Regions from separate parts of the Arthrobacter sp. SLBN-53 genome, predicted to be linked through region 2. Evidence: predicted binding sites of a transcription regulator. Region 2 holds the regulator's gene; the other holds the start of a gene.
The links. The regulator LexA, encoded in region 2, represses DNA repair genes until DNA is damaged. The targets are predictions, from matches to a motif close to TCGAACANNTGTTCGA.

Region 1: the regulator LexA is predicted to act here: its motif matches at 2,384-2,399, upstream of FBY28_RS14730 (HNH endonuclease signature motif containing protein).

What each region holds. Positions count from the first base shown of each region.
Region 1 is NZ_VFNN01000001.1:3,067,247-3,076,600, forward strand. Features, by position in the region: gene FBY28_RS14720 (DUF1906 domain-containing protein) at 1-135, opposite strand, end outside; gene FBY28_RS14725 (carboxymuconolactone decarboxylase family protein) at 272-712, shown strand; gene FBY28_RS14730 (HNH endonuclease signature motif containing protein) at 898-2,229, opposite strand; gene FBY28_RS14735 (hypothetical protein) at 2,575-2,880, shown strand; gene FBY28_RS14740 (DUF3054 domain-containing protein) at 3,100-3,486, opposite strand; gene FBY28_RS14745 (M23 family metallopeptidase) at 3,479-4,777, opposite strand; gene FBY28_RS14750 (lysylphosphatidylglycerol synthase transmembrane domain-containing protein) at 4,767-5,852, opposite strand; gene FBY28_RS14755 (AI-2E family transporter) at 5,925-7,070, shown strand; gene mmpL3 (trehalose monomycolate exporter MmpL3) at 7,030-9,354, opposite strand, start outside.
Region 2 is NZ_VFNN01000001.1:4,897,445-4,906,798, reverse strand. Features, by position in the region: gene FBY28_RS23575 (alpha/beta fold hydrolase) at 1-798, shown strand, start outside; gene FBY28_RS23570 (PhzF family protein) at 825-1,514, shown strand; gene nrdR (transcriptional regulator NrdR) at 1,521-1,985, opposite strand; gene FBY28_RS23560 (LysM peptidoglycan-binding domain-containing protein) at 2,086-2,598, opposite strand; gene FBY28_RS23555 (MarR family winged helix-turn-helix transcriptional regulator) at 2,794-3,225, shown strand; gene FBY28_RS23550 (organic hydroperoxide resistance protein) at 3,254-3,676, shown strand; gene lexA (transcriptional repressor LexA) at 3,784-4,458, shown strand; gene FBY28_RS23540 (LGFP repeat-containing protein) at 4,489-6,666, opposite strand; gene FBY28_RS23535 (acyl-CoA dehydrogenase family protein) at 6,784-7,941, opposite strand; gene FBY28_RS23530 (molybdopterin-dependent oxidoreductase) at 8,057-9,354, shown strand, end outside.

The sequences.
Region 1 (9,354 bases), 1.8 Mb from region 2:
CTGACGCATGGCGAAGTCGATGAGGGTGGGCGCTGCGGCGGCTGCCGTGGGTGTCCCAGTGGTTGCGGCACCGAGCCCGGCCAGGGCCGTTGTCGCCGCGGCGTAGCGCAGCGCGTCCCGCCGCGAGAATTGCACGGCGCGATGTTAACAAAGTGACTGCTGATGATCGGGCAGCCTCGCCGACGATTCACGCTGTCACATACCGCCTGGTCATTTCGTCTACTGGGGGACGATCACGGACGACCGGAAAGAGGACACAATGCTCCCGCACGTGAACATCAGCAAGCAGTTCGCCGAACCGTACAAGACCTTCGCGGCGTTGGACACTCAGGTCAAGGACGCCATCGAGCAGGCAGGACTTCCCGTTCAGCTGGCCGAGCTCGTCAAGATACGGGTATCGCAAATCAACGGCTGTGCCTTCTGTCTGCGGATGCATACGCGCGACGCGCTGGCTGCCGGCGAGAGTACCGATCGGCTCGCCGTCTTGCCCGCGTGGTGGGAGTCGCAGTACTTCACCGAACAGGAGCAGGCGGCCTTGACGCTTGCAGAGCGTGTCACGCGGATCGGTGACGAGCACACCGGAGCGCCCGATTCGGTCGACATCGAGGCGGCCCTGACCGCGCAGCAGATCGCCGCGGTCACCTGGCTGGTGGTGGTCATGAACGGGTGGAACCGCATCGCGATCACCAGCCATTGTCCGGTTGGTCCCTGAGCGCCGAGGCTCAGGTGCGGCGTGCCGTGCCGTGCCGTGCCGTGCCGTGTGATCGGCGTACGACGTAGGCGCGGAGGGCTCAAAGCGGTTTGGGAAGGGCCTGTTGCAGCTGGACCGCTCGTTCCTCGGACCTGGTTTCTCTGTTCAGTTGTCAAGGTGCGCTGGTTCTTTGGGGTGCCTTGGGGTTATGCGGCGGTGGGTAGGTCGGTCATGGTGCGGCGGGTGTGGGAGCGCAGAGGTGCCGGCTCGCGTTCACCGGGTGTGTGGGGTGGGATGAACCAGGGGTGGCGGTCCCTACCGAGGTAGACCTGCCAGCCACCGTGATGGATCAAGCTGTGGTGCAACCGGCACAGCAGCACCCCGTTGCCTAAACTCGTTTCACCCCCGGCACTCCAGGGTTGGATGTGGTGGGCATCGCACCACGACACCGGGCGCCCACACCCGGGATGGGCGCACCCACCGTCGCGGACGGCCAGCGCTTTACGGATCGCCGGGGTGAACAGCCTTTCCGCGCGCCCGACATCCAACGGCACCCCCGAGTGGTCGACGATCACCGACGTCAACGTCGCATCACAGCCGATCAACTCCGCGGTCGCCGCGGAGACCGGCCCGCCGAACCCCAACCGATCCACCACCTCCCCACTGTTGCCCGCCGTCACGCCCGGGGCTACCGGTCGGATCAGGGTGACGTGCGGGAGCACCCCACCGGACATCGGACGCCTCGACTGCGACAGGTAGGTGCGCAGCACCTGCCCCAACGCCTCCGCCCGCCGAGTGTTGATCGGGCGCGGATCCGGGGATCCGTCGGGTAGCGGGACCGGTCGGCACAACGGATCCAACGCCGCACACAGCTCTTCCCCAGTACCGACGTCCAGATCCAGGGTGGCCTCGAACCGGCCCTCAGCGTTCTGCACCAACGTCATCTGGTTCAGGGTGGTGTCCTCGGCCACCGGCACCACCCGGTCGCCAGGTGCAAGACGCGCAGCGCGGTCGATGGCGGTCGCCCGGGCCTTGGCGGCTACCTCGGCCGGGCTGGTCTGCACCATCAGTCTGGTCACCACCGCCGCCCGATCGTCCTCGGACAACGGCGTCCGCGACTCCACGTGCGCGACACCTTTGCCGACGGCGTCGGCGAACTCGATACCGATCCCACCCAACCGCTGCGCCGTCGTCAGTGCGGGCAGCACAGGTGCCATCCGCCCCACCCGCACCGCCCGGGCCGCCGCACCCGGGGACATCCCCAACAACCTCAACAGATCAGCCCCGGTGCGCAGGTGCCGCCGACCCGGCACACCCGCCCGCTCGGCCGCCACCACCGCCGAAGCGATCACAAAGTCCAACAGATTCCGCGCCGACACCGCCGCAGCCAACACACCCAACAACGCCTCGTCATCGACCACCGGCCGCGGACAACCCACCAACCGACCCAAAACCGGCCCGACATCACCCTCCGGTGACACCGGAACAAGCTCATCGATCAGCGCGTCGACAAACGCATCAAGACAGCTGGCGTCCATAACGGATACCGACTTCCCCCACAGCACCCACCAAGGGGCACCACCCCACAAGCACAGCTCGCACGATCCCCCGGACAGGAACCGTCGAACCCCGCGGCGACCGGAGTCGCGGTCTGCGGCTCACCAAATCCGAAGATCGGGAACCGCGGCGCATTCGAACTTGTGTTCGAGCGTACGCCGAACGAAGAACTTGCGCAAGAGGTTTGCGAAGGCTTGCGCGAGTCGAATATCGGGCGTACGGTCGAACGCAAGTTCGACTACTGATGGCTCACGATGTTGATCCGGTGGGCCCGTCTCGATGGTTCTCGTGCCGTCGGGAGTGACTCTGCTCGCCCTGGAGGCGGTGTGTGGGTCTTGTTGCCCTTTGGGCTACGTGTGCTGGCCTTGTTCGAGAGGTTGGGTAACAGGATGGATGTCATCAATTTCAGGTGTTCGGCAGATGTGCAGAGCGGCGTTTTGGCGCGGTTGACCGCGGGCACGCATGGCGCTGAAAAGCTGGTGGAGACAACGGGTTCTGGTCCGCGGTTCTACGCTCGCGGTATCGATCGGATTACTCGGGTCGGTGCTCTTGCATCGGTGATCGTCGATTGGCGCAGGATGCGGTTCGATGTCGTCGGCGGTGACCGGCTGTTCAGTGCGCGCGATCCGTAAGTGGCTGGGCCGACAGCGGTCGGTCCAGCGCCGAGGCGGCCAGGGTGAGTGCGGCTCAGCGCCATTCGTATGCCGCGCAATGAGATCGACCTGGGTGGTGCCACAGTTTCGAACATGTGGGGCGAGTCAGCTCAGACGTACCTTGACAACTACACAGTGAAGCACGCGCCGCGGATGATGGTGGTGTGCAGCAGGATAGCGCGATCATCGCTGTGCGTTCTAGCGGCGTGCAATAGCGGTGGCGATGGCGCGCCAGCCGATGATCAGCGCCGCAGTTGTCAGTGTGGCGACCACGATGAAGCTCGGCGCGGTGCCCGCCGACGTTGCCTTGCGTAACAGCATCCCGATGATCACGGTGCAGGCCCAGACAATGAGACCGGTGGGGTATATCGCCGAGGGCCTGAAGGCGCCGGGGTAGGCGCGGGCCGCGAGCCAGCCGGCCACCGTTCCCGTGATGAAGGGCCATGCGGTCTCGGCGATACCGATGAGGGTCAGGCCCTCGGCGTGACTGCGCCGCCCGATGGTGCAGAACACCAGCACGCATACCACATCGGCGAGTAACGCGATGGCTGGTCTGGTCGGCCGGGCTCCGGTTCGCTCACTCACCGGGATAGTCCATCACATCGGAAACCAGTGGCGTGACTTGGGTTTCGTCTCGGGCCGTGAAGTCTGGGACCATGGGTGCCGGCTTACCCGCCTGTGCAGTGTCGATGGCATCGCCATCGGGACCGAGACGGTCGTCGGTGCGTCCGGTGAGTCGGAAGCTGTCGAAGACGAACGGCAGGCCGTCGGCTTTCAACGGATCCGGGGAGTCCATGACGTGGAAATGTAGGTGCGGAGCATCGGTGTTGCCACTGTTTCCGAGTGAGCCCAGCACCTGGCCGGCACTCAGTCGGTCACCGGGTTTCACTGCCACCGATCCGGTCTTCAAGTGAGCGTAGAACGCATAGTTCCCGCCGCCGATGTCCTGCACCACGTGGTTTCCGCCGTACTGGTCCAGGCGCAGCCCGGTCGGACTCTTCCCTGGTACCTGCTCGGGTAGTCCGTCCAGCACCGCAACCACCGGGCCATCGGCCACTGCGTGCACGTCGGCACCGAAGTAGGCGTAGGACGCGGTCTCCGCGACGTCACCGGCGAACAAACGACCATCGGGCAGCAGTTGCACATAATCGATGGCATACCGCTCGGCACCCCAGAGTGCACCGTCGATCGGATTGATCGCCATTCGGTGCGGCGTCATCCCGCAGCACCCGTTGGCATCCCACCACTGCGGGCCGCGCAGTGGTGGCGCGATGACCACCGGTGTACGGGACTGGACGGTGGCCGGGGCGACGGTCTCGGTCAGCTGCGGCGGCAACAGCGGCGGCATCGGTTTGGTGAGAGTGACCTGGACCTTATGGTCGAGTTCGGTTGGTGCAGCGTCCTTGTCGGTACTGACATCGAGCCACACCAACGCCGACTGTGCCGGTCCGAGGCGGCCTGTCGGTGCAGTGGTGCCCAGAATCCGGGTGCGTTCGGCCAGATCGGTGCCGCTGAGGGTCAGCAGCGGCTCACCGGCGTCGCCGGCGCGGACCTGCAGGGAATCGACGGTGATGCCTTGATCCATCGCGTTGGTCAACAGCAACTCGTAGGCGAGATGCGTCCGACCATCGGTGGCCCGCACCGGGACGGGTGCGGCGACGACCCGGGCCAGCACAGGGGTGGCCACGGGGGCATCGGCGTCGGCCGCGGGAGTGGGGATGGACGATGTCGTCGGGGTGCCGTTGCCCGGAGCGGTGGGGGAGACGGTCGGCGAACCCTCCGTACTCGTGGCGGGTTGCTCGGTGGTCGGCGAACATGCCGACACCGCCAATGCCGCGGCGAAAAGTACGGCGGTGCAGGCGCTTCTAGGTATCACGGCGCTCCTTGTCTTCGGGCTCTGCCGGTGCGTCCGGGTCGACGTCCATCTCGGTGCGGAACAAGAACAAGAACACCACCCAGCCGATGGCGGAGATGAAGATCCAACTGACCAACCGATAGATCAGCATCGCTGAGATCGCCGAGGCCAAGGACATGCCGCTGGACACCAGCCCCGGCACCAGTACGGCCTCGACCACCAGTAGCCCACCGGGCATCAGCGGGATGGATCCCACCGCGCGGGCGGCCGCGTAGGCCACCGTCAGCGCCGCCAGCGAGGGATGCCCGCCGGCGGCGTACGCGGCGAAAGCGAGGCAGGCGACATCGGCGATCCAGTTGAACAGCGACCAACTGAACGCATTGCCCAGCGCCCGTCGGCTCAACCGCACCGATTCCAGCTGGCACAGCAGTTCGCGCCACTTGTCCAGCCACGTGTCGGCAGGCTTGTTGCGCAGCGCATTGAGCCAGGTCAGCAGCCGCACGCCGATGCCGTCGATCTGCTGCGGATTGGCCGCCACCGACTGGGCCAGTACCAGCAGTAGGAAGAACCCGCCCAAGGTGAAGATCAACGACAGCGGATTTCGGCTGGCGCCCAACAGGAATGCTCCACCAAGACCGAGCAACGCGAGACCGACGGCCTGCAGAACTCCCGACATGACCAGCTGCCAGGACGCCACCACCGGGGACGCACCCCACAACCGCTGCTGGCGGTAGACGAATGTCGCCGAGAGCACCGGGCCGCCGGGCAGCGTCGTGGACAGCGCGTTACCCGCATAGAACGCCGCTTCCGAGCGCCACTGGCGGACCTGCACGCCGGCCGAGCGCAGCAGGGTCCGCTGAATCTGGGCGAAGCTGTGCATCGACGCCATCGCCGCGACGACGGCCGCGAGCACCCACCACCAATTCGCCGAGAGCAGGCTCCGCCAGGCCTTGGCCAGCTGGTCCCAGACCAGCGTCAACTCGACCGTCAGCACCGCCACCGCGACCACGATGACCACCCAGCGGACCCACCAGTATTTGCCGCGGGTACTGGCGTCGCGGCCATGGGCGTCGCTCATCGGCGCTTCGTGCGACACGTGATCAAGGGTAACCGGGCCATGTGGCGCATGACCTGCGATAACCCGGCGAGTCGCGCGTACGGTAAGCCCATGGCAATAGATCCGGTCGCCGATCAGTCGGTACATCCGTTGGTCCGCAAGGCCGCGGCCTGGTCGTGGCGCCTGCTGGTGATCGGATCGGCCGTGGTGGCGCTGCTGTGGGTGATCGGCCACATGATGCTGATCGTCGTGCCGGTGGCCTTGGCGACGATGTTCGCGGCATTGCTGACGCCGTTCGTCGACTTCATGCATCGTCGTCGCGCTCCGCGGGGCTGGGCGGTGGCGGTGGTGCTGCTGAGCTCCATCTCGATCGTCGGCGGGTTGCTCAGCTTCGTCGTCAGCCAATTCATCAGCGGCGCACCGGCATTGGTGGATCAAGTATCTGCCAGCGTGGACGGTGTGCGGGGTTGGCTGATCGACGGGCCGTTGCACCTGAGCCGAGATCAGATCGACCATGCGGGCGACGCGGTGATAAGCACCCTGCAGGAGAATCAGGCCCGGGTCACCAGCGGTGCGTTGTCGACGGCGGCCACCGTCACAGAGATCCTGACCGGCGCTCTACTGGTGCTGTTCACCCTGATCTTCCTGCTGCTGGGTGGTCGGGAGATCTTCACCTACGTCACAAAGATCTTCCCGACGACGGTGCGGGAGCGGGTCCGCGAGGCGGGCCGCGCAGGATTTGGATCGCTCACCGGTTACGTGCGGGCGACCTGCCTGGTGGCACTCGTCGACGCCGTCGGTATCGGTACCGGACTGGCCATCATGGGCATCCCGCTCGCCCTGCCGCTGGCATCCCTGGTCTTCCTCGGCGCATTCGTCCCGCTGATCGGCGCGGTGCTCACCGGCGGCGTCGCGGTGATCGTCGCGCTGATCGCCAAGGGCTGGGTGTACGCGCTGATCACCTTCGGGCTGATCCTCGCGGTGCAACAGCTCGAATCACATGTGCTCCAGCCGTTGGTGATGGGCCGCGCGGTGTCGGTCCACCCCCTCGCCGTGGTACTCGCCATCGCCACCGGCGGCGTACTGGCCGGCATCCTCGGGGCGCTGTTGGCGGTCCCGATCCTGGCGGTGCTCAACAGCGCCATCCGGGTCCTGCTGGCCGACGATCCCGAGGCCGAGCAGGAGCAGGTGGTGGCCGAGCTGGAGCCCGAAGCCCCTACAGGCGGCCCTCCCGGCGAAGCAGATCGGCCGCACTGACGCCGCCACCACGCCGGGTGGGGGCATCGTCGGTCGTCTCCCGCGCGGCGCGGGTGTCGAGCTTCTCCGTCGGCTCCGGATCGCCCGAATCCCGTTGGGCGGGAATGGCAGTCGTCTGATCGCTGTCGCCACCGGCGGGTGCGGCCGGCTGCTGGGCGCCCGGGCCTGCGCTCGGGATCGCCGTGGTGGGTGCGGCGCTCCCGCGCAACTCGCCCAGCCACGACTCGATCTCGCGCTTTTCCCGTGCGGGATTCTGGTCGGTGCGCGGCCGGCGTTCGGTCGGTGTGTTGACCGCGTTGATCGCCGACGTGGCGGCCGAGTCCGGTTGCGCGGCGAAACGCGTCGTCGGAGGCTCAGGTGCCGCCGGGGGAGTGGGAATCCGGCTCGTCCCGACCGCGGACGGACCCGTGGGACGCACGGGCGGAAGCCCGCGGGGCGGCGGAGCGATGGGATGCCCCGGGTCGTGCTGCGGGCGCGCGGGTGCACCGGCACCCACCAGCGCTGCCTCGTCGGCCGGCTCCTCATCGGGTTCGCGGAACCCGGGACGCTTGCGCTCATCGGGCAATTCGGTCTCGCCCAGACCGATCTTCTCCTGAACGCGCTTCATCCACTGTGGCGCCCACCAGCAATCATCGCCGAGCAGTTTCATGATCGCCGGGACCAGGAACATGCGGATCACGGTGGCGTCGAGCAGCAGCGCGATCAGCAGACCGAAGGCCAGGTACTTCATCACGACGAGATCGGAGAAGGCGAACGCCGCGACCACGACGGCCAGCACCAGAGCGGCACCGGTGATCAGTCGACCCGTGGTGGCCGTTCCGATGCGGATGGCCTCGGCCGTCGACAGACCGCGTTCACGCGCCTCGACCATGCGGGAGACCAGGAACACCTCGTAGTCGGTCGACAGGCCCCAGATCACGGCGATGATCAGGCCGATCATCGGTGCGAACAACGGCTGCGGGGTGTAGTTGAACAACCCGGAACCGTGTCCGCCCTCGACGAACATCCAGGTCAAGATGCCCATCGTGGAGCCCAATGTGAGGGCGGACATCAACGCCGCCTTGATCGGCAGCACCAGCGATCCGAACGCCAGGAACATCAGGATCGTGGTGGTGATGACAAGGATCACGACCATCAGGGGCAACTTGTCGAACAGCGTCAGGATGCTGTCCTGAGCCAGCGCCTGGGTGCCACCGACCAGGATCGTCGTTCCACGGGGCGGCGTGAGCGCGCGCAGCTCCTCGATCTTCTTGGGCGCGGTGCTGTTGTCGACCAGCCCGTTCTGGATCACTCGCACAGATGGATCCTTGGACCCGCTCTCCTGTGCCGGCCGCTCCTGCCACATCTCCGACGGTTTGTCGGCGCCGGCAAAACCGGGGATCGTCTGGGCGTCGGCGCGAACGGCCGCCACCTGCTGATCGGTCAACGGTTCGCCGTTGTCGCTGCGGATGACCAGGGTCAACGGTTCGGTGCGGAACCCGGAGAACTCGCGGTCGAACTGCTGCTGCGCCATGCGCACGGGATTGTCCGGCGGCAGATACTTCTCACTCAGGCCGCCGAGCGCCATCTGCCCGATCGGGATGACCAGCAGCGTCATCACGACGAGGATCGGGGCAGCGAACGCGATCGGCCGCTTCATCACGACGTTGACCAGCTTGCCCCAGAAGCCCTTCTCGACCTCCTCGCGCGTCATCGTCTTCTGGGTCTTCTCGATGAACCAGTCGATGATCTTGCGGGAGAACGGCCAGTTGGCCAGGAAGGGCACGCGCAGCAGGGTGCGGACGCCGAGTGCATCGACGTTCGCGCCGAGGATGCCCAGCACCGCGGGCAATACCGTGATCGACAGGAACGCCGCCAGCAGCACCGACGTGATGATCGCGTACGTGATCGATTTGAGGAACCCGAGCGGTATCAGCAGCAGCGGAAGTGACGATGCCACGATGATCACCGCGGAGAACGCGACAGTGCGGCCCGAGGTCATCACCGAGCGGCGTACCGCTGCCGGTACGTCATACCCCTCGGCGAGTTCCTCGCGGAACCGGCTCACGATGAACAGGCCGTAGTCGATGGCGATACCGAAGCCCATCATCGTCACCACGGGCTGGGCGAAGAAGTGCACCGGACCGAACTCGGCCATGAAACGCAGGATGCCGAGTGCTCCGGCAATGGTCAGACCGCCGACGATGGCGGGCAGGGCGGCGGCAACGGCGCCGCCGAACACGAAGAACAGCACGACCGCGACCAGCGGCACGATCGCGATCTCGGCGCGTTTCTGGTCGGTGCC
Region 2 (9,354 bases):
TCGGACAAGCCGCGTGCGGACTACTCGGTGGCCGCGTACGCCAACGGTATGCGCGACCTGCTCAGCGTCCTCGACATCGATCGGGTGACGGTCGTCGGGCACTCGCTCGGCGGCGGCGTGGCCATGCAGTTCGCCTATCAGTTCCCGCAGTTCGTGGATCGGCTGGTACTCGTCGGCGCGGGCGGCGTCACCAAGGACGTCAACATCGCACTACGCATCGCGGCGCTGCCGGGAGTCAGCGAGTCGTTGGCCCTGCTGCGCGTGCCCCTGGTGCTGCCCGCCCTGCAAGCCATCGGCCGCGTCGGCGGAACGGTGTTCGGCTCGACCGGGGTGGGCCGCGATCTTCCCGACATGCTGCGGGTGCTGGCCGACCTGCCCGAGCCCACCGCATCCTCGGCGTTCGCCAGGACACTGCGCGCGGTCGTGGACTGGCGCGGTCAGGTGGTCACCATGCTCGACCGCTGTTATCTGACCGAATCGGTTCCAGTGCAACTGATCTGGGGCAAGCAAGATTCGGTCATCCCGGTCAGCCATGCCCACCTGGCACATGCCGCCATGCCCGGCTCGGAACTGCACATCTTCGACAAATCCGGACATTTCCCCTTCCACGACGATCCGGAGCGCTTCGTCGAGCTCGTCGAGCGATTCATCAACACCACCGCACCCTCGGTGCACGACCACGAAATGCTGCGCGCGTTGTTGCGCACCGGCATTCGCGAACGAACGATCACCGGCCCATTGGATACTCGGGTCGCCGTGCTCGACGCGATGGGCGCCGACGAACGCAGCGCCACCTGAGGCGGGTTCGCGCCTAGAATCGGGTCATGGCCGTCGACGTCGATGTGTTGCGAGTATTCACCAACGCTGACGGCAGGTTCGGCAATCCGCTCGGTGTGATCGATGCCGCCACCGTCGATCCGGCCGACCGCCAACGGATCGCGACCGAGTTGGGTTACAGCGAAACAGTATTCGTCGACATCCCCGAGCCGGGCGCGGCCAGCGCTCATGTCCGCATTTTCACCCCGGCCGCCGAGATACCGTTCGCCGGGCACCCGACCGTCGGGACGTCCTGGTGGCTGAAGGATCGCGGTATGCCGGTGCGGACGCTGCAGGTTCCCGCCGGACTGGTGCAGGTGGACTACATCGACGATGAATTCACCGCCATCAGCGCCCGCTCGGAGTGGGCACCGGAGCTGGCGATCTACGAATTCGAGTCGGCCGAACAGGTGCTGACCGCCGATCCCACCGACTACGTCGACGATGTCGAGCACTACCTCTGGGCGTGGACCGATCGTGCGGCCGGGGCGCTGCGCTCCCGGATGTTCGCGCCGCATCTGGGAATCCCCGAGGATGAGGCGACGGGCGCAGCGGCGATCCGGATGACCGACCATCTCAATCGCGATCTGCTGATCACCCAGGGCGAAGGATCACAGATCCGGACCTGGTGGGATCCCACCGGATGGGTGAAAGTGGCCGGCCGGGTGGTCGACGACGGAAGGCGTCGGCTCGGATGAACGACGTCAGCCGGCGGTGTTGACGCGCCGGTGAGCGCGCAGGGCCTCGATCTCACGCTCGAAATCGTCGGCAGAGGAGAACGATCGGTATACCGAGGCGAAGCGCAGATAGGCAACTTCGTCGAGGTCACGCAGCGGCCCCAGGATGGCCAACCCGACCTCGTTACTGGGGATCTCCGGCGAGCCTGCGGCCCGCACGGCGTCTTCGACCTGTTGGGCAAGCAGATTGAGCGCATCGTCGTCGACCTGGCGGCCCTGGCATGCCCGTCGCACGCCCTTGATGACCTTTTCCCTGCTGAACGGCTCAGTGACGCCGCTGCGCTTGACGACTGCCAGCACCGCGGTCTCGACGGTGGTGAAGCGCCTGCCGCACTCAGGGCAGGACCGCCGCCGCCGGATCGCCTGGCCCTCGTCGGTCTCACGGGAATCGACGACACGCGAATCGGGGTGACGACAGAACGGACAGTGCATTCCCGCTCCTTCGCCGCACCACAGCTGCACCAGATTTGACGCTTCCGAGCGTACCTGCATGGTGCGGATACGGTGCGACCCCGTGCCGGTGCGCACGATCTCAGCCGATCGGTGCGATGAGGGTCTGCCCGGTCCGCAGGGTGCCGGATTCCAGCTTGTTCAGTTCGCGGATGCGCTCGACGACGGAGTCGGCAGGCACGTCGGGGGCGACCCGCGCCGCGATGCTCTGCAAGGTCTCACCGGTCTGCACCTCCACGACCGACAACCTGGTGGGCACCTCGACGGGTTGCTCCGTCGCGGAAACGCCGAGGTTGGCCACGAATCCCAGCCATAGCGTGAATGCGCCGGCCAGCAGCGCCAGCAGCACGGTCGCGGCCGGGGTGATCGGCCTGCGGTGCGAGGCACGCGACATCAGCACCCCCGTGCCGCGATGACCGATCGGCGCACCGCCGGGACGACGATCCTGCGGCCGCCGACGCCGCCGCACCACGACATCGCGAGGCAAGGGCCACACCTCGGCCTCCGACGGGGTGCGCCGCAGAACTTCCTGCCGCCGGGTGGCGCCGGACGTCCGGCGCTCACGCACATCGCTACGTGCTTCCAGAATCGTCATGTGCCTGCCTCCTTGAGGTGTGTTCGCTTCTTTGTTCGAACTGTAGTCGATCATCTGTTCGAACGATAGAACACGTGATCGAACTGTTAGCGAACGATATCGACACCCACCGACAAGCGGACGGTCGCGAATCCGCGGACGGAACTCAGCTCAATTCAATTGCCCACAATTGAATTGACCGCTACAGTTGTGGTCATGACCGCCGGACGCCTCGACGAACAGCTGTGCTTCGCGCTGTACTCGGCTTCGCGCCTGATGACCGCGGCCTATCGGCCGCTCCTGGCGGAACTGGGCATCACCTACCCCCAGTACCTCGTCCTACTGGCCCTCTGGGAGGACGACCCCAGCACCGTCGGAAACCTGGGCCGGCGGCTGCACCTGGACTCCGGCACCCTCTCACCGTTGATCAAACGCCTGGAGAGCACCGGCCTGGTGGTGCGTCACCGCGCGACCGCCGACGAACGTCGCGTCGAGGTCGCACTCACCCCCGCCGGGCGCGCCCTCGAAGAACGTGCCGCCTGCATTCCACAGCGCCTGCTGGCCGCCACCGATGCCCGACCCGAGGAGGTCGGCGCGCTACGCGACGCCCTCCGCGGACTTGTCGACCAGCTCAGCTCACCGCACTGACCGAAAACGACGAAAGGAACACCCACCGATGAAGAAGCTTTACACCGCCGAGGCCCTGGCCACCGGCGAGGGACGTGACGGACACGGCCGCACCTCCGACGGGAAAGTCGATGTCGCACTGAGTATGCCCAAGGAGATGGGCGGTTCCGGCACCGGCACCAATCCCGAGCAACTGTTCGCCGTCGGTTACGCGGCGTGCTTCCACTCCGCACTCCGACTGGTCGCCCGCGAACACAAGGCCGATGTCACCGACTCCGCCGTCGGCGCCCGGGTGACACTGGGGGCCGCCGAGGACGGCGCGTTCGGTCTTGCCGTCGAGCTGGAGATCGTGCTGCCCAATGTGAACCATGACACCGCCACCGAGCTCGCCGAGGCCGCACACCGGGTGTGCCCCTACTCCAACGCCACCCGTGGCAACATCGAGGTGACCCTGACCGTGACCGATGAGTGAGCTCGGCTGATCGCGCCGCAATGACGCCGCAGACACGCCCTGTCGGGCCGCGACACGCCTCGAACACATGTTTGATTATCGGGGCGGCTGCGACTACATTCGGCGACATGAGCGACAGCAGCGACACCCCTGAGGCACGCTCCAGCCTGACCGAGCGTCAGCGCACCATCCTGGAGGTCATCCGCTCGTCGGTGACCACCCGCGGTTACCCACCGAGCATCCGGGAGATCGGGGACGCGGTGGGGTTGACCTCCACGTCCTCGGTCGCCCACCAGCTGCGCACCCTGGAGCGCAAGGGCTATCTGCGGCGCGATCCCAACCGCCCCCGCGCGGTCGACGTGCGCGGTGCCGACGAGGTGATCACCCCGATCGTGGCCACCGACGTCGCGGGCTCCGATGCGCTACCGGAACCGACCTTCGTCCCGGTGCTCGGCAGAATCGCGGCGGGTGGGCCGATCCTGGCCGAGGAGGCCGTGGAGGATGTGTTCCCGCTGCCCAAGGAGCTGGTCGGCGAGGGATCGCTGTTCCTGCTGAAGGTGGTCGGCGAATCCATGGTCGACGCGGCCATCTGCGACGGCGACTGGGTGGTCGTGCGCCAGCAGAACGTCGCCGACAACGGCGATATCGTCGCGGCCATGATCGACGGCGAAGCCACGGTCAAGACCTTCAAGCGGACCAAGGGTCAGGTGTGGCTGATGCCGCACAACCCGGCGTTCGAACCCATCGACGGTAACGACGCCGTGGTGCTCGGCAAGGTCGTCACCGTGATCCGCAAGGTGTGATCGGTCGGCGTCTGACCGGTCGGCGTCTGATCAATCGGCGCGGATGAATCCGTTCGCGCGCGCGAATTCCTCACTGGAGAACCAGATCTCGGCCTCGGTATCGCGGTAACCGCGGCTACCGGGCGCCCAGTAGAGACCGGTCTTGGTATCGGCCTTGATGGGGTAACCCTCCGGGGCGCGGTAGCGATCGGTGGTCGCCAGTCGCATCGAGGTCCAACCGGCGTCATCGTCATCATCGTCCCCGCCGGCGGCAGCGTGACGTCCGCCCGTCACCTCGGGTTCCGGGGCGGTCAGGTCCGGCTCGGGTTCGAGCACCGGTGCACCGACAACACGGGCACCGAAGTCCGAGTCCGCATAATCCGAGTCGGCGAAATCAGACGCCGCATAATCCGAGTCGGCGAAATCAGACTCGGCGAAGACGGACTCAACCGGCTGCGGTGTGGGCGTCTCGATCCGGGTCGGGGCGGTGTCGACGTCATCTTCGTCGTCGTCGAACCGCAGCAGTTCTTCCGGCCGGTCGGTGTCGGCACCACGATCGGCGAACGGGTCGACGCCGAGGCCATCGGCATCCGCATCATCGCCGGCCCGGGGGTCGTGGCCGGCACCGGTGTCGATCGGATCGACCGTGAAGGAGCCCGCTGACCCGACCGGCGACAGTGATGCCCACGGATCCTGCGGCGGCGGACCATAGCCGCTGTCGCGATCCTCGGCCCGGTCATCGTTTTGGTGATCGTCTTGGTAATCGTCTTGGTGATCGTTCTGGCCATAGCCGTAGTAGCCACGGTCATCACGGTCATACGGATCGTCGTCGAGGTCGTCGTCGAACCGGTCCTCGTCACCGGACCGCCGGTTGCGCAAGACCGCCACGGCGATCACGGCGATCAGACCCACCACCGGGATGAGGCCCAGCAGCCACCACCAGCGCCAGGTGTACCACTTGTCGCCGCTGTCGCCGCCGCCGTTCGCCTGCGGGCCATCGGCCGGCGCTTGCGGGGAATCAGCCCCGGGAACCTGCAGGCCCGCCAGCTGCGACTGCAAGCCCGCGGGCTCCGTGCTGAACCGGTTGGCCGCCTTGTCCCACGAGATGGATCCACCGTTGAACTGTTGGTTGATCACGCCGCCGTTGTCGGTCTGATCGCTCTTGGGTGCGCCGAGTTCGCCGGTCGCGCCACCCAACTTCTCCCAGGCGGCATTCATGGCCCCACGGACGATCACCGCACCGAAGTCGGGGGTCCAGAAGATGACCGGCTTGTCCTCGGCGGCGAAGGGCACCACCGCGCTCTGCGGAGCCAGCCCGCCATCCGCCTCGCTGGCGGTGGGGAACCCGAGATCCCCGGTCGGCCCACCGACACTCTCGTACTTGGCCAGGATCTGCCCGGTCACCACGTTGGCACCGGTCTGCGGGCTGTAGAAGATCTTGCCGCCGGCATAGTTCTGGCCGACGCCGTCGGCGCCGATCGCATACTGGGCCCCGTCTTCGGCACCGAGCGGCCCCAGTTCGCCGCCGGCGGCCCGACGTGCCGCGGCGATGGCCGATGCCGCGTCCGAGGGCACCTGTACCGCCCCGAGTTGGGCGGCCAGCTCTGGTGGCGTGGTGGTGAAGGCGCGCGTCTTGCGATCCCACGAGATCTGGCCGCCGGTGAACTTCTGTGAGACGACGTCACCGTCGATGGTCTCGTCATCGGCAGGCACACCGAGCACGCCCGCCGATCCGCCAAGGGCGTCCCAGGCGCTGTTGATGGCACCGCGCACCACCCGCGCACCGGTGCTGGGGGTCCAGAAGATCACCGGGTTGTCGGGCGCGTTGAATGTCACGTTGCGGCTGTCGGCCGCCCGTCCGGGCCCCTCGTCGATGGTCGGGAATCCCAGGTCACCGGTCGGACCACCCTGGGATTCGTACTTCTCCAGGATGGCGCCGGACATGATGTGCGCGCCGGTCTGCGGGGTGAAGAAGATCTTGCCGCCGGCGAAGTTCTGGCCGAAGCCCGGGCCGGCCGGGTACACGCCGCCGTCCTTGGGACCGAGTGGCCCCTCCGCACCGCCGCCGGCGGTCTCCCACGCGACGGTGATTGCCGCATCGGCATCGCCTTCCGGCGTCGCCGACGCCTGCGGTGCCAGCAGCACCGTCGCGGCCATCAGCCCGGCACTTACCAGCACTGCTGCCGCCCGTCCGGCAAAGCTGCCGAGTCGGGTTCGCTGCCTGGTCATTCGGTCCTCCCGGAAGTCGTGCAAAACCCCACGAAAGTATCGTGTTCGTCAACTCTGCGACAGTTGTCGGCGAACTCGTGGGATATCGCCACCTGCGGCGACGGCGTGTCGGACCTGCTAGACCCCCAGACTGCGACCGATGATCTCCTTCATGATTTCGGTGGTGCCGCCGTAAATCGTCTGGATCCGGGAGTCCAGGAACGCCCGGGCGATCGGGTATTCGCGCATGTAGCCGTAGCCGCCGTGCAGTTGCAGGCACCGGTCCACCAGACGCACCTGAGCTTCGGTGCTGAACCATTTGGCCATCGCGGCCTGCTCGACGGTCAGCTTCCCTTCGAGGTGCAGCTTGATGAACTCGTCGACCATGACCCGGATCGCGGTGGCCTCGGTGGCCAGCTCGGCAAGCAGGAAACGGCTGTTCTGGAAGCTACCGATCGGCTTGCCGAAGGCCTTGCGTTCCTTGGTGTACTGCAGGGTCTCCTCCAGCGCTGACTCCATCGCCGCGGCGGCCATCACCGCGATGCTGATGCGCTCCTGGGGCAGGTTCTGCATCAGGTAGAGGAAGCCCATGCCCTCCTGGCCGAGGAGGTTCTCGACCGGAACCCGCACATCGGTGAACGACAGCTCGGCGGTGTCCTGGGCCTCCAGACCGATCTTGTCCAGGTGCCTGCCCCGTTCGAACCCCTCCATACCGCGCTCGACGACGAGCAGCGAGAAACCCTGTGCACCCTTGTCGGGGTCGGTGCAGGCCACCACGATCACCAGGTCCGCGTGAATACCGTTGGTGATGAACGTCTTCGATCCGTTGAGGACGTAGTGATCACCGTCGCGGACGGCGCGGGCCTTGATGCCCAGCAGGTCGCTGCCGGTACCCGGCTCGGTCATTGCGATCGCCGTGATCAATTCGCCGCTGCAGAACCCGGGCAGCCAGCGTTGCTTCTGCTCCTCGGTGGTCAGCTCGATCAGGTACGGGGCGATGACGTCGTTCTGCAAGGTGAATCCGAGGCCGCTGTGCCGGCCCGCGCTGGTCTCCTCGGTGATGACGACGTTGTAGCGGAAATCCGGATTGCCGCCGCCGCCGTACTCCTCGGGCACGGCCATCCCGAGAAAGCCCTGCTTACCGGCCTCGCGCCACACCTCACGGTCGACGATCTTCGCCTTCTCCCATTCCTCCCGGAAGGGCGCGGCATGGCGCTCCAGGAAGGCACGGTACGACTCGCGGAACAATTCATGCTCGGGCTCGAACAACGTGCGGTCGTATTTGACGGCGCCCATCTGTGACCTCCGGTACTGGTTATCGGTTGGGTGACGACCAACATATACCAACCGGATGGTTGGTCGAACGTCGCTGGCTGCCCGAACGTGGCATCGATCGCCCTACGATGAGCCGGTGCCGCGCAGCAGCCTCGCCCACTGGGGCGTTTTCTCCGCCGAGGTGGCCGACGGCGACATCACCGCGGTGACACCGGCCGCCGGTGACGCCGACCCCTCTCCCCTGCTCGGGAATCTGCCGGGCTCGCTGCGACACCGGGCCCGCATCACCGGCCCGGCGGTGCGGGCGGGCTGGTTGCGCGACGGTCCCGGACCCAGCGACCGGCGCGGCGCCGACGAGTTCGTCGCGCTCACCTGGCCCGAACTGACCGAGCTGCTCGCCGACGAACTGCGACGGGTCATCGACGATCACGGCAACGAGGCCATCTACGGCGGTTCCTATGGATGGGCCAGTGCCGGGCGCTTCCACCACGCCCAGAGCCAGGTGCACCGGTTCCTCAAGCTGCTCGGTGGTTACACCTCGTCGCGACACTCGTACAGTCTGGGTGCCACCGGGGTGATCATGCCCCGCGTCGTGGGCACCCATGACGACCTGTTCAAGCGCTCGACGTCCTGGGATGTCATCGTCGAGCACACCGATCTGCTGGTGGCCTTCGGTGGTCTGGCGCTGAAGAACACCGGTATCAATCACGGTGGTACGTCGGTACATCCGGCCCGCGGCGCGCTGCGCCGGTTGCGCGATCGCGGCGGTCGTATCGTCTCGTTCTCCCCGCTGCGCGATGATGTCGACGGTGAGTGCGAATGGCACGCGCCCGTGCCGGGCACCGACGTTGCCGTCATGCTGGGATTGGCGCATGTGCTGGCCACCGAGGGGCTGGCCGACCGCGAGTTCCTCGACGAGTACTGCACCGGCTACGACCGGTTCGAGCGCTACCTGTTGGGGACCGATGACGGCGTGCCCAAGACGCCGGCGTGGGCGGCCGAGATCAGCGGACTGTCCGCCGCCGACATCACCGCGCTGGCGCGCCGGATGGCCGCCGCGCGGACACTGGTGACCGTCAGCTGGTCACTGCAACGCATCCGACACGGTGAGCAGGCCCCCTGGATGGGTCTGACGCTGGCCGCCATGCTGGGCCAGATCGGGCTGCCCGGAGCGGGTTTCGGACACGGCTACGGTTCGATGAACGAACCGGGGCTGCCGCCGTTGCGCCATCCGCTGCCGGTCCTGCCGCAGGGGCCGAACCGGGTGCAGACCTTCATACCGGTGGCTGCGGTCAGCGACATGCTGCTGCACCCGGGGGAACCGTTCGACTACAACGGCAGTCGGCTCACCTATCCCGACATCCGGCTGGTGTACTGGGCCGGCGGCAATCCGTTCCACCACCACCAGAACATCGGCCGGTTGCGACGCGCGCT